3 regions of the Nakamurella panacisegetis genome follow, and region 3 is predicted to be linked to each of the others. Evidence: riboswitches for the same ligand, from Rfam matches in the RefSeq annotation. Region 3 holds a riboswitch; each other region holds the start of a gene.
The links. Region 3 has a riboswitch for thiamine pyrophosphate ahead of BLS97_RS02970 (purine-cytosine permease family protein). Riboswitches for the same ligand answer to the same signal wherever they lie in the genome.

Region 1 (4,666 bases), 1.8 Mb from region 3:
GGAAACTGGAGCCATTCCTGGCCGCGGGTGTCAACGGCGGTGTGCTGGCCGGCGGCGACCTGTCGGTCGACAACCGGCGGTACCTGCGTTCGCTGCAGCGAGCCACCGCGGCCCGGGGTGTGCGAATGGTGACCGGCACCGTCAGCCGGCTCGACCGGACCGGTGGTCGGGTCAGCGGCGTCACCACCGACTCCGGGGAACAGCTGCCGGCCGCGACGGTGGTGCTCTGCGCCGGCGCGCAGTCCGGTCGGTTGTCCGGGTATCCGATCCATCCGGTCAAAGGCCAGATTCTTCGGTTGCAGATCCCCCCGAGGTTGCTGGCCGCAGGTCCGGTGCTCACACACACCCTCCGCGCGTTGGTCAGGGCCAGGAGGTCTATCTGGTGCCCAGGGCAGGGGGCGAGGTGGTGCTCGGCGCCACCCAGGAGCAGCAGGGTTTCGACACCGTGGTCACCGCCGGCGGTGTGTTCGAGTTGCTGCGCAACGCATACGAGCTCCTGCCGATCTCCTCGGAATTCGAGATGGCGGAGATGCGGGCCGGTCTGCGGCCCGGCACGCCCGACAACGGGCCGCTGCTCGGGGAGACCGAACCGGGCCTGATTCTGGCCACCGGCCATCACCGCAATGGGATCCTGCTGTCAGCATCCACCGCGGTCGCAGTGACGGCCCTGCTCGCCGGCGGCCCGTTAGCACCACAATGGGAGCCCTTCCAACCGGATCGGTTTCCCAAGACCGACAAACCGACGAACGAGGGAGATCAGCGATGCAGGTAATGCTCAACGGGGTACCCGCCGACCTGGCCGACGGCCTGACCATGGCCGACGTGGTGCACACGATCAGCACCAAGACGTCCGGGATCACCGTTGCCCACAACGGCGAGGTCGTACCCCGGGGCGAATGGCCCGCGGTGGATCTTCGCGATGGCGACCGACTCGATGTGCTGACCGCAGTGCAGGGCGGCTGAGATGAGAGACCTCGATGTCCTGACGGAGTCGACCGAGCCGGATCCGTTCGTCATTGCCGACCTGACGTTCTCCTCGCGGTTGATCGTCGGCACCGGCGGCGCCCCGAGTCTGGCCGGCCTCGGCGAAATCCTCCGCGAATCCCGCACCGACCTGACGACGGTGGCGATGAGGCGGATCGGACCCGATGCGACCGGATCGGTGTTGGACGTCCTTCGCGAAGTCGGTGTGCGGGTGCTGCCCAACACGGCCGGATGCCGCACCGCCGCCGAAGCGGTGCTGACGGCCCGACTCGCCCGCGAGGCATTGGAAACCCAATGGATCAAGGTGGAGGTCGTCGCGGACGAACACACCCTGCTGCCGGACGGACTGGAGTTGTTGGCCGCGTGCGAACAGTTGGTCGATGACGGGTTTGTGGTCCTGCCCTACACCAACGACGACCCGATCCTGGCCCGGCGGTTGGAGCAGGTGGGTTGCGCGGCGGTGATGCCCGGCGGATCCCCGATCGGCTCCGGGCTCGGTATCGCCAACCCCCACAACATCGCCCAGATCGTTGCCGGCGCTGGGGTTCCGATCATCCTGGACGCCGGTATCGGCTCGGCTGCTGATGTGGTCCAGGCGATGGAACTGGGCTGCGATGCCGTGCTGGTCGCCTCGGCCGTCACCCGGGCCGCGCAACCGATCCGGATGGCAAGGGCCATGCGGCTGGCGGCCTGCGCCGGCCGGGATTCCTATCTCGCGGGCCGTATCCCGCGCCGCTGGTCGGCCGAGGCATCCTCGTCGTACGAGGGCATGCTGGAAGGAATGCTGTAGCACCGCAGATCAAACGAATATCGGGGCCGCCGGATGCACGATCCCGGTAGCTCTGGCATAGTGAGCACCAATGACCCGCGGGAGCCCGGTAAGTCCGGGCTGAGAGGGAGGCACTCCAGCCTCCGACCGCCGAACCTGATCCGGATAATGCCGGCGCAGGAAGGGAAGATCCGATGGCGTCTGCAACCCATTCGATGAGAAGCAAGGTTTATCAACAGGGTTCACGCCCGGACCTGAGGGTGCCGTTCACCCGGGTGGAACTGTCGGGCGGCGAACCGCCGGTCCTGCTGTACGACACCTCCGGACCTGGCGGTGACCTTACGATGGGTCTGCCGGAACTGCGCCTGGGCTGGATCACCGAACGCGGCGACGTCGACACCGCCCCGGCGGTGGGGCCCGCCAACGAGGGACGGATGGTCCGGCGGGCGCGGGCCGGCCGGCGCGTGACGCAATTGCACTATGCCCGCAGCGGCATCATCACGCCCGAGATGGAGTTCGCCGCGATCCGCGAGCAGATGGACCCGGAGGCGGTGCGCGCCGAGATCGCTGCCGGCCGCGCGATTCTGCCCAACAACATCAATCATCCGGAATCCGAGCCGATGCTGATCGGCGAGAAGTTCCTGGTAAAGGTCAATGCCAACATCGGTACCTCAGCGGTGTCCTCCGGCATCGCCGAAGAGGTCGACAAGATGAGCTGGGCGTGCACGTGGGGCGCCGACACCGTGATGGACCTGTCCACCGGCAAGCACATCCACCGCATCCGCGAGGCGATCGTGCGGAACTCCCCGGTCCCGATCGGGACCGTTCCGCTCTACCAGGCGCTTGAGAAGGTCAACGGCGACCCGCAATTGCTGACGTGGGAGATCTACCGAGACACCGTGATCGAGCAGGCCGAACAGGGCGTGGACTACATGACAGTCCACGCCGCGGTACTGCTGGCACACGTTCCGCTCGCCGTCGACCGGGTCACCGGGATCGTCTCGCGCGGCGGATCGATCATGGCTGCGTGGGCACTGGCCCGGCACGAGGAAAATTTCCTCTACACCCGCTTCCGGGATCTCTGTGAAATCTTCGCCCAATTCGACATCGCGTTCTCCCTCGGCGACGGTCTACGGCCCGGCAGCATCGCCGACGCCAACGACGAAGCGCAGTTCGCCGAACTGAGGACCCAGGGTGAATTGACCACGATCGCGTGGGAATACGACGTGCAGGTGATGAACGAGGGCCCGGGCCACGTCCCCTTGCACAAGATCAAGGAGAACGTCGACAAACAAAAACTGTGGTGCTCGGACGCGCCTTTTTACACCCTCGGGCCGCTGACGACCGACATCGCCCCGGCTTACGACCACATCACCTCGGCCATCGGCGCCGCGGTGATCGCCATGCACGGCACCGCGATGCTCTGCTACGTCACTCCCAAGGAACACCTCGGACTGCCGAACCGCGAGGACGTCAAAGCCGGGATGATCGCCTACAAGATCGCCGCCCACGCCGGTGATCTCGCCAAGAATCACCCCGGCGCGCAGGTCTGGGACGACGCGCTGTCCAAGGCCCGGTTCGAATTCCGCTGGGAGGACCAGTTCAACCTGGCCATCGACCCGGACCAGGCCCGCTCCTACCACGACGAGACCCTCCCCGCCATCGGCGCCAGGACTGCACACTTCTGCTCCATGTGCGGACCGAAATTCTGCTCCATGAAGATTTCCCACGAACTCAAGGATCTCGCCGCCCAGGGAATGGCCATGAAGTCGGCCGAATTCAAGGAGGCCGGCGCAAAGCTCTATCTCCCACTGGCCTAGCCGACCACTATCATCATGCGCCGCCACATTGAACAGCAACGCTCGAAGGGCTCGATTCCGGGGGCCTGCGGCTGGTCCACCCCCTCATCAGTCGTCACAGCGTCAATGGTGTCAGCGATGATCTGCTACCTCTCGGTCGCACCAGATCCACCATTTAAAATTGACAGTCCGTCGCCGGCATCTGAGGCCTGTCTACGGTGTACGGTTCCGCGATGTGGTCCAGAACCCCGAGAAACCTTCGGAGTCGCAGGAAAGGAGACGCTGTGCCTGACGCTGCCGACTCCTCTGCAGAGTTGGTGCCTGCGGCCGCTGGGAAGGGTGACGCCGAAGGTTCGCAACTGCGGAGTGAGGTCGATCTGACCCAGGGTCCGCACCGGACCGGTTGGCGGTATTACCTGCGCGCCATTGGTCCCGGCCTGGTGACCGGGGCGAGCGATGACGACCCCTCCGGCGTGGCCACCTACAGCCAGGCCGGCGCGGCCCAGGGTTACGGCATGCTGTGGGTCAGTCTTGTTACCTTTCCGCTGATGGCGGCCGTGCAGGAGATCTGCGATCGTACGGCGCTGGCCACCGGCAAGAGCCTGGGCGAGCTGGTCGTCATTCGATGGCGAAGTCGACCGGCGCGGATCTTCTTCGGGGCCTTGCTGATCGGCCTGCTCGCCGCAAACGCACTGAACATCGCCGCCGACCTGGTCGCGGTCGGATCCGGAATGACCTTGCTGCATGCCGGTCCCACCTGGCTCTGGGCCCTTGTGGCCGGCGTCGCGACCACGGCCCTGGTGATGTTCGGTTCGTTCGCCCGGATCGCCCTGGTGTTCAAGGTGCTCTGCGCCGCGCTACTGGTCTATTTCGTCGTCGCCATCTTGGTGCATCCACCGGCCGGGCAAGTGCTGCGGGGCACCTTTGTCCCCCAGATGCAGCTCAATCCCACCTACCTCACGTTGCTGGTGGCCGTGCTGGGTACCACCATCAGCCCCTACCTTTTCTTCTGGCAATCGGCGCACCGCCTCGAGGACATGCGAGACGAGCCAGAGCAGGGACGACGCGCGGTTCCGCTGGCCGAACGTGACAGCAGCAAATCACGGCGCAAGCT
Region 2 (4,666 bases), 1.7 Mb from region 3:
TGGTGGCGTTTCGCCGACACGCCACCGGGATATCAACGGGTGCAGGCGATCTGCGACCACGTTCATCGTCATCTGCAGTTCGCGTACGGGAGCAGCCATCCCACCTCGACCGCGGCCGACGTCAATGCGTCGGGATTCGGGGTCTGCCGCGATTTCACTCACCTGGCCATTTCCTTCTGCCGGGCACTGAACATCCCGGCCCGGTACGTGTTCGGGTACCTGCCGTTCATGGACGTACCCGATGACGGTTCGCCGAACGACTTCGCGGCCTGGATGGAAGTCTGGTTGGGCGGACGATGGTGGACTTTCGATCCGCGGAACAACCAGCGTCGCAAGGGCCGCATCCTGATCGGCCGGGGCCGGGACGCCTCGGACGTGGCCATGGCGACGACGTTCGGCGGCCCGCTGCTGGAGAACATGACGGTGATCGCCCAGGAACTGACGGCGGTGCACGGGTGACGGCCGAGGAGATCATCGCCCGCCTCGGCCTGGAGCGACTGGATCCCGAGGGTGGCTACTTCCGCCGGGTGTACACGGCGACCGGGGCGAGCGCAGCGACGGCCATCTACTACCTGGTGTCCGGGGACGATTTCTCGGCGCTGCACCGCATGCGGACCAGCGACGAGCTGTTCTTCCACCACGCCGGCGCGCCTCTGCGGATGCTCGTCCTGGACGGTGACGGCCGTGAGGTGGTGCTGGGCAGCGATCTCGCCGCCGGGCAGCAGCCGCAGGTACTGATTCCGGCGGGCACCTGGCAGGGCGCCTCGCCCGACGGGGCCTGGTCTTTGGTGTCGACCGTGGTGGTGCCCGCTTTCGAGTGGTCCGATTTCGAGTTGGGCGACCAGCCGGAGTTGACGGCGATGTTCCCCGGGTGGGCGACCCGGATCGACGAGCTCAGCCGGTGAGGGCCGCCCGCAGGGCGAGCACCGTCGCCAGCGGCCGATCGCCGATCGGGCGCAGCACCACACTGTCCGCGCCGGCGTCCCAGAGCGCGGAAACCTTCTGCGCAGCAACAGATGCCGGCCCATCAGCCAGGTAGACCTGCGCCGGAGCGACGCCCTGAACCTCGGCGAACTCGGCCCGGACGTCGGCGGTGGCCGCAGCCAGTGCCTGCTCGTCGGATTCGATGCACACGTGCGTGAGAACGGTCAGCGAATGCTCACTGGCGGCTGAGATGTGTTGCCGCGCAGCGGCTATGACGCTCGGCCCGGTGCCTTCGGCGAGGATTGTGCCGTCGGCGACCCGGCCGGCCAGGGCCAGCGACCGCGGCTTCATGACACCGGCCAGCAGTGGCGGCACCGCGGCCGGCGGGTGGACCAGCCGGACCCCGTCCACCGTCACGTAGCGGCCGTGGGCATCGACGAATTCGCCGCGCAGCAGCGCGCGGGTGGCCCGGAAGGTCTCCTCCAGCAGCGTCAGCGGTGACTCGACGGCCGCACCGACCTGCCGCATCCATGGCGTCACGCCGTGGCCGATCCCGGCCAGCAGCCGCCCGGGATGCAGCCGCTCCAGCGTGGCCAGTTCCATCGCGAGCACCGCGACGTTCCGCAGCGGCGCGGGGACGATCCCGATGCCGACGGTGATGGATCCGGTAGCGGCCAGCGCGGTGGCCGCGGACGACATCGCCCCACCCCAGCCCAGGTCCTCGACCACCCAGATCTCGTCGAAGCCGGCCTGCTCCAGGTCTCGGGCGAAGCCGGCGAGCTGCTCGGGCGGGCGGGCCCGGTCGAACATGACGCCGAGCCGTCGGGGTGGGGTGATGGTCATGGCCACAGAACCTACGCCCGCCGGGACGGTGCGTACCCAGGCACGCACCGGAACCGGCTACGGTGGTGGACGGCGCGGGGCGCCGGAGGCGAGAACCGGCTGAGATGCACCCGTGGAACCTGCCAAGGTAGTGCTTGCGAAGGGAACGCCAGTGACTCTGGAATCAGCTCTGACGACGGCCGACATCGCCGCCGTGATCGACCGTGTGCGAGCGGCCTCGCCGTTGGTGCAGTGCATCACCAACACCGTGGTCGCGAACTTCACCGCCAACGGTCTGTTGGCCGCCGGTGCCGCGCCGGCCATGGTCGACGCGCCGGAGGAGGCGGGTCTGCTGGCGTCGGTGGCCGGCGCCCTGTTGATCAACCTCGGCACCGTGACCACGGCCCAGGCGGCGGGTATGCGGGCCGGTATCGCCGGGGCTATCGGGGCCGGGGTGCCGTGGATCCTGGATCCGGTGGCCATCGGGGCGCTGCCCCTCCGCACCGGTCTGGCCCACGAATTCGCCGCCCTCGGGCCGGCCGTCATCCGGGGTAACGCTTCCGAGATCGGCGCGTTGTCCGGTGGCACGGGAGGACGGGGAGTCGATTCCACGGCGACCCCCGACGAGGTGGCCGAGGTCGCGGCGCAGGTGGCCGGGGACTTCGCCACCGTGGTCGCGATGAGCGGCGCGGTCGACCTGATCACCGACGGCACCCGGACGGTACGAGTGGCGTCGGGCAACGACCAGCTCACCCGGGTCACCGGAGTGGGGTGCTTCCTCGGGGCGCTGATGGGCGCCTGCGCCGCCGTCACCCCGGATCGGTTGCTCGCGGCGGCCGCCGCCACCGCCTGGGTGTGTGTGGCCGGCGACCGGGCGGCGAAGCAGAGCGAGGGGATCGGCATGTTCGCCGTGGCCTTCCTCGATGCGCTGGACGAGCTGTCGGGCAACGAGATTGCGCAGGGAGGCGCGGTGAGCGTTTCTTGAGCAGGATCGACGCGTCGGTCTACCTGGTGACCGACACCGTGCTCTGCGGCGGGCCGGCCGGGGTGGTCGACACGGTGCGGCGGGCGGTGACCGGGGGAGTCAGTGCGGTTCAGATCCGCGATCCGCTGGCCAGCACCCGTGATCTGGCCGCGCTCGCGACGGCGGTGCTGGACGCGCTCCGGGAGACCGGCATTCCGGTGATCGTGAACGACCGGGTCGACGTCGCCCTCGCGGTCGGGGCCCACGGCGTGCACGTCGGTCAGCGCGATCTGCATCCTCTCGCCGCTCGGCGGCTGATCGGACCGGCCGCCCACCTCGGCCTCTCGGTGTCGACCGAGGCGGAACTGCGGGACGCACTGATGCTGCCGGACGGCACCGTCGATCTGCTCGGGGTCGGCCCGATCCGGGACACGCCGTCCAAGACCGACGCCGCACCCGCGATCGGGTTCGACGCCCTGGCCGCGATGTGTGCGGCCGGTTCGGTGCCCTGCGTGGCCATCGGTGGCGTCAAGGCGGCGGACATCCCCGAGCTGCGTCGCGCGGGAGCGGTTGGTCTGGCGGTCATCTCGGCGATCTGCGGTCAGGCCGACCCGGCGGCCGCGGCTGCGACGCTGCGCCGAGGATGGGACGCGCCGTGACCCGGCCGCCCGGCCACCCGCCGGTGGTGCTGAGCATCGCCGGTTCCGATCCCAGCGGCGGCGCCGGGATCCAGGCCGATCTGAAGACCTTCAGTGCGCTCGGTGGCTACGGCTGCGCCGTCATCACGGCCCTGACCGCGCAGAGCACCCGCGGCGTGTCCGGCGTCTTCCCGATCCCGGCCGGGTTCGTCGCCGAGCAGCTCGACGCGTTGTTCGCCGACGTCGGCATCGACGCCGTGAAGGTCGGCATGATCGCGAACGCGGAGATCGCCCGGGCGGTGGCCGATGCGCTGCGGCGGTACGCGCCGCCCGTCGTGGTCCTGGATCCGGTGATGGTGGCGACGTCGGGGGATCGGCTGTTGGCACCCGACGCCGAGGACGTCATGCGGTCGGAGTTGTTGCCACTGGCCGACCTGATCACGCCGAACCTGGACGAGGCGGCCGCGCTGCTGGGTACCCAGCGTGCCGCGGATGCGGACGAGACCAGGGCGCAGAGCCTTGCGCTGCGGGCGATCGGCGCGCGGCGGGTGCTGCTGAAGGGTGGCCACCTGGTCGGCCCGGAGGCGACGGACTACCTGGTCGACAGCGACGGCCGGGTGCAGGAGTTGACCGCGGAGCGGATCGACACCGCCAATACACATGGCACCGGTTGCACGTTGTCCTCGGCCGTCGCCGTACTCCGCCCCGGCGCTGATGACTGGTTCACCGCCGTGCAGGAGGCGAAGGCCTACCTGACCACGGCCTTGCGCCACGCCGACGAGCTCATGATCGGCGGCACCGGCACCGACTACTCGCCCTACAGCGGACACGGCCCGGTACATCACTTCTCGGCCATGTGGCCGCGACGGTGAACTCGCGACGGTGAACTCGCGACGGCCACGGGCCGCCGGTCGACCGGGGGTGTAACCCCTCGGACGTGGGTGTGACGGTCGGCCGGGGTGCAAGAGTGGTCGGCATGACGATCTCCGGACGGGCACGGCAGGGTTCGATCTACGCCGCCGGGGTGCTCGGTCGGCGACCGGAGGTGCCCACCGGCTGGACCGCCCTGGAGGCGGCCGCTCGATCTCGACTGTCGGCCAAGGCCTTCGCCTACGTGACCGGGGGCGCCGGACTCGAGCTGACGATGGCCGCCGACCGGGCTGCCTTCGCGCGCCGTCAGTTGTCGCCGAGGGTGTTGCGGGACGTCTCGTCCCGGGACTTGTCGGTCGAGCTGTTCGGCCGCCGGCTGCCCGCGCCGATGCTGCTGGCGCCGATCGGCGCGCTCGGCCTGGTGCACCGCGACGCGGACCTCGCCGTC
Region 3 (4,666 bases):
ACGTCTCGGTGATCGGCTGGGACGACAGTCGGCTGGCCGCTCTGTCCTACGTCGACCTGACGACGGTCGGCCAGAATCCGGGCCGGCTGGCCCGATTGGCGGTCGCTCGCATCGCCGGCCGGCTCGACGGCACCCGCATCGGCCCCCGGGAGCAGGTCATCCCGCCTGAACTGGTACTTCGCAGCAGCACCGGGCCACCTCCCCGGACCTGACCAGCCACTGATCGTTCGAACCCATCCCGAGGAGACAGGAACACCATGGACCGCTTCACCGACACCGCCTGGGCCGACACCGCGACGATCCGGCGGGCCATCGACGAGCATCCGTTCCTGCTGGGTCTGCGGGACGGAACCCTGGCCGAGGCAACGTTCCTCGGCTACCTGGCACAGGACGCGCACTACCTTCTGGGGTACGCCCGCGCCCTGGCCATGTGCGCGGCACAAGCCTCGCACCCCGACGATCTGTCGTTCTGGGCCCGCTCCGCCCACGACGCCATCGAGGTGGAACGCACGCTGCACGCCGGCCGGGTGCTCGACCTCGACGCGGCGCCGCCGTCACCGGCCGGGACGGCCTACGTCACCTTCCTGCTCGGCGCGGCGGCGCGCGGGAGCTACCCGGTACTGGCCGCCGCGCTGTTGCCGTGCTTCTGGATCTACCAGGACACGGGTCAGCGGCTGATGGACGGTCTGGACCTGTCCGGACATCCGTACGCAGACTGGATCCAGACGTACGGCGATCCGGATTTCGCAGCCGCGACCGCACGGGCCAAGGACATCGTCGACCGGTGCGCGTCCAATTCGTCGGCCTCGGTGGTGGCGGACATGCACGCCGCGTTCGCCACCGCCGCCCGTTACGAGTGGATGTTCTGGGACGCCGCCTGGCGCGGCGAGACCTGGCCCGCCTTCGGCGATGCGAAGGGCAGGGCCACCAGCACGGCGACCACGAACGAGGCGATCGAGGCCGACAGCCACGGGTGACCGATGAGGTGCAGGTCGGTCCCCATCCGGGTCCAGAACGAGGACCACCCGGCGATCCCGCCCGGGTTGATCAACTGGTAGACCACGAATCCGATGATCCAGGCGGCGATCATCCCAGGCCGGACGGGCGCCGCATCCGACACGTCCCAGACGGCGACGAGGGCCGTGGGTTCGGCGCTCGACGAACCGTCGACCACCGGCGCGGGCGGGGCAACCGCGACGCGTGAGCGGGCCCAGCCGGCGACCAGAGCACCGGACAGCGGGATGAAGACGGCCCCGATCAGGTAGAGGAAGTTCTCGTACTGGGACACGTCGACGGTGAGCGCGAGCACCGTCGTACCCGCCCCGATCAGCACGGTCAGGATCCGCCGATCCCAACGCGGGGCCATGTTCTGGATCGAGACAGCGGTGGAGTAGACGTTCGCGAACGACTGATCGGTCTCCCGCAGCACCAGGATCGCGAAGGCCACCGTGCCCAACGGGAGGGTCAGGAACAGATCGGGGATCTGATCTCCGTTGCTCGAGCCGAGCTGGGTCAGAGCCACCACGCCGATCAACAGACAGGCGACCTGGGTCACCCCGTATCCGAGGAAGCCGCCGGCGAAAGCCGAACGGGCGCTGCGGGAATGACGCGAGTAGTCGGCCCCGAGCGGGACCCAGGAGATGGTCAGGGCGATGACCGCGTCGACCGCGAGCCAGAATCCGCCCCAGGAACCGGTGATCGCGCCGGTCGGACGGCGCAGCAGGCCGACAGCAAGAACGATCATCGACAGCACGACCAGGACGGAGACGTACTTGCGCAGTACCCGGATGGCGCCGAGCGGCCGGAGGGTGAGCCCGGTGGTGACGGCGCCGGCGACGACGACACAGAGCCAGGACGGCAGGTGACCGCGGGAAAGGGCCTGCAGTCCACTGGAAATGACGAACAACTCGAACACAGCCCAGCCCAGGCACTGTGCGATGTTCAGCACGGTCGGGACGAACGAGGCCTTGGCCCCGAGCAGTCCGCGGAGAAGCACCATGGCCGGCGCCCCGGTCCGGGCTCCGAGCACCAGCGTCGCCCCGAGGATCAACCCGCCGAGTACCGATCCGGTGACGATGGCGACGATCGCCGCTGTGAGCCCGAGCGGCGACGCGCCGGACGGCTGCAGGACGGCGACCGCCCCGGCGAAACCGAGGAGGCTGACCCCGAGGTTGCCCCACAGCCCCAGCTGGTCGAGCAGGCCCAGGGTGCGGGGGGCGGCCTCGGTGAGGGTGTGCGGCGCCTCGTCTGGAGGGGCCACCGACGATGCAGCCGATGGTCGGGACGATCTGGATACAGATGTGGACATGACAGCCAACCTCTCCCTGCGCCGGTACTAGCCGGATCAGGTTCAAGCGGTCGGTGGCCTGGGCGGATTCGATGTTTCCGCCGCTCGTCCACCCTCTCAGCCCGATCTGCGGGCTCCCGCGGGATGCGATCAGTGTAGGGGGATCGGTGCCCGTCCGCGGCACCGTCCCGGTCCGGCACCGTCCCGGTGAACCGGTGGCCCCACCGAGAAGCCGGGCCGCGTCACCGGCGGTGGCTCACCCGTGCGGCTGCGGATCGGCCTCGACCCGGGCCGGGCTGACCTGGATGGTGGCGGCGGCCAGGCGACGCACCCCGGCCAGCAGGTGGGCCTCGGCGTGATCGGCGATCTGGTGCGCCTCCTGCACGGTGAGCGCCGGATCGACGGTGATCTCGGCCTCGGCCCGCAGGGTGTGCCCGATCCAGCGCAACCTGAGCTCGCGGATCTGTCGCACCCCGTCGACCGTGCCGATCGCCGCGGCGGCCAGGTCCACCACACCGGGATCGACCGCGTCCATGAGACGGGCCCCGACCTGACGGATCGCCGACCGGAGCACTCCGAGGATGGCGACCATGATCAGCAGTCCGACCACCGGGTCGGCCCAACGCCAGCCGAGGGCGACGCCGCCGGCGCCGAGCAGGACGGCCAGACTGGTGAATCCGTCGGTGCGGGCGTGCAGGCCGTCGGCGACCAGTGCGGCCGATCCGATCTGGCGCCCGACCCGGATCCGGTAGCGGGCCACGATCTCGTTGCCCAGGAAGCCGATCAGTCCGGCCCCGGCCACCGCCCAGAGGTGCGACACCGGCTGCGGATGGATGAGCCGGGCGATGGCCTCGTATCCGGCCAGAACGCTGGACAGCAGCATCATGGCGATGACGAACAGCCCGCCGATGTCCTCGGCGCGGCCGTAACCGTAGGTGTGGCGCTTGTTCGGCGGTCGACGGACCAACGTGAACGCGATCAGCAGGGGCACTGCGGTCAGTGCGTCGGCGACGTTGTGCAGCGTGTCGCCCAACAGGGCGATGGAGCCGGACAGCAGCACCACCACGCCCTGGATGGCGGCCGTGAGACCCAGCCCGATGAGGCTGATCACAAGGGCCCGTCGGCCCGCACTGTCGGCCTCCAGCGCGTCGTCGATGGCGTCGACCGTGTCGTGGGAATGCCCGCCGACCAGTTCCGACAGCCAATGCCTGATCGATGACCACGGGGAACTCACGTCGTGTGAGTGGCCGTGCTCGTGCGAGTGGCCGTGTTCGTGCTCGTCGTGATTGGCGTGGCTGTGCCCGTGCTCATCGTGGTCGTGGTCGTGCTCGTGCTCGGCTGCCGCGGGTAGGTCGAGGTCGGAATGCTCGCGGACAACAAGGTGACTCATCAGGTGACTCGTTTCGCCGGGCCGGTTGGGTTCGCCGTCATACTATCGTCATCTTCGCATCCGTGAAGGTATGAAGGTGGTCGGCTAGGGTGAGATGTATGACCGTCCCCGCGACCACGGATGCCGTTGCCGCGGTCGGCGGTCCCCACCCGGAGAATCCGTCACCGGCCCAGGTGGACGCAGCCGTGGTTTCGTTCGCGATGCTGGCCGATCCGACCCGGGTGCGCATGTTGTGGGCCATGTCCTCCCGCGAGATGGACGTGGCCAGCCTGGCCGCCGCAGCCGGCTGCCGGCCGACCGTGGCCAGCCAGCATCTGTCGAAGCTCCGGTTGGCCGGTCTGGTCGAAGGCACCCGCGAGGGGCGCCGGATCGTCTATCGGCTGCGCGGCGGGCACGTCCGCAATCTGTTGCGGGAAGCGATGTTCCAGGCCGACCACCAGATCACCGGCGAGCCCGTCCACGACTGAGCGCGGCCGCGGGACCGCGCGTCGTTCACACCTCGCGCAGGAACCGCACCGTGCGGTCGAGCAGCAGTTCAGTGGCGTCGGGGTCGTAGTCGGGCAGTGATCGGCCGACGAACAGGTGGCGATCACCCGGGTAGAGGAACAATTCAGCATCCGGCGCCGAGCTGACGAGCTCGCGGGCCGCCTCCAGATCGCCCTCGCCGGTGAAGATGGGGTCGGCCGCCATGCCGTGGATCCGCACCGGCACCTCCGGCGGCCAGCCCCCGAATTCACCCGCCGGCAGACAGGAGCCCATGAAGACCGCCCCCCGGGCACCGGGCCGGGTCTGGGCCAGGTTCTGCGCGGGCATCACGCCCAAGGAGAACCCGATGTACACCAGGGCTTCCGGCAGCTCGGCGGCGGCCCGCACCCCGAGCTTCATCAACTCCTCGAACCCGACGCCACCGGCGTAGGCCAGCCCGTCGTCGAGCACATCGAAGGTGTGCCCGTCGTACAGATCGGGGGTGTGGACGGTGTTCCCGGCGG

Region 1: another riboswitch for thiamine pyrophosphate. It lies ahead of thiC (phosphomethylpyrimidine synthase ThiC); the one in region 3 lies ahead of BLS97_RS02970 (purine-cytosine permease family protein).
Region 2: another riboswitch for thiamine pyrophosphate. It lies ahead of thiM (hydroxyethylthiazole kinase); the one in region 3 lies ahead of BLS97_RS02970 (purine-cytosine permease family protein).

What each region holds. Positions count from the first base shown of each region.
Region 1 is NZ_LT629710.1:3,912,174-3,916,839, forward strand. Features, by position in the region: partial or broken gene BLS97_RS17650 (FAD-dependent oxidoreductase) at 1-263, shown strand, start outside; gene BLS97_RS24570 (FAD-dependent oxidoreductase) at 383-772, shown strand; gene thiS (sulfur carrier protein ThiS) at 763-963, shown strand; gene BLS97_RS17660 (thiazole synthase) at 965-1,774, shown strand; TPP riboswitch at 1,842-1,953, shown strand; gene thiC (phosphomethylpyrimidine synthase ThiC) at 1,969-3,573, shown strand; gene BLS97_RS17670 (Nramp family divalent metal transporter) at 3,837-4,666, shown strand, end outside.
Region 2 is NZ_LT629710.1:2,357,325-2,361,990, forward strand. Features, by position in the region: gene BLS97_RS10360 (transglutaminase-like domain-containing protein) at 1-459, shown strand, start outside; gene BLS97_RS10365 (cupin domain-containing protein) at 456-905, shown strand; gene BLS97_RS10370 (LLM class flavin-dependent oxidoreductase) at 895-1,767, opposite strand; TPP riboswitch at 1,833-1,930, shown strand; gene thiM (hydroxyethylthiazole kinase) at 1,925-2,731, shown strand; gene thiE (thiamine phosphate synthase) at 2,728-3,369, shown strand; gene thiD (bifunctional hydroxymethylpyrimidine kinase/phosphomethylpyrimidine kinase) at 3,366-4,220, shown strand; gene BLS97_RS10390 (alpha-hydroxy-acid oxidizing protein) at 4,325-4,666, shown strand, end outside.
Region 3 is NZ_LT629710.1:680,770-685,435, forward strand. Features, by position in the region: gene BLS97_RS02960 (LacI family DNA-binding transcriptional regulator) at 1-212, shown strand, start outside; gene BLS97_RS23680 (TenA family protein) at 258-977, shown strand; partial or broken gene BLS97_RS02970 (purine-cytosine permease family protein) at 1,214-2,308, opposite strand; TPP riboswitch at 2,305-2,438, opposite strand; gene BLS97_RS02975 (cation diffusion facilitator family transporter) at 2,544-3,677, opposite strand; gene BLS97_RS02980 (ArsR/SmtB family transcription factor) at 3,776-4,144, shown strand; gene BLS97_RS02985 (dienelactone hydrolase family protein) at 4,170-4,666, opposite strand, start outside.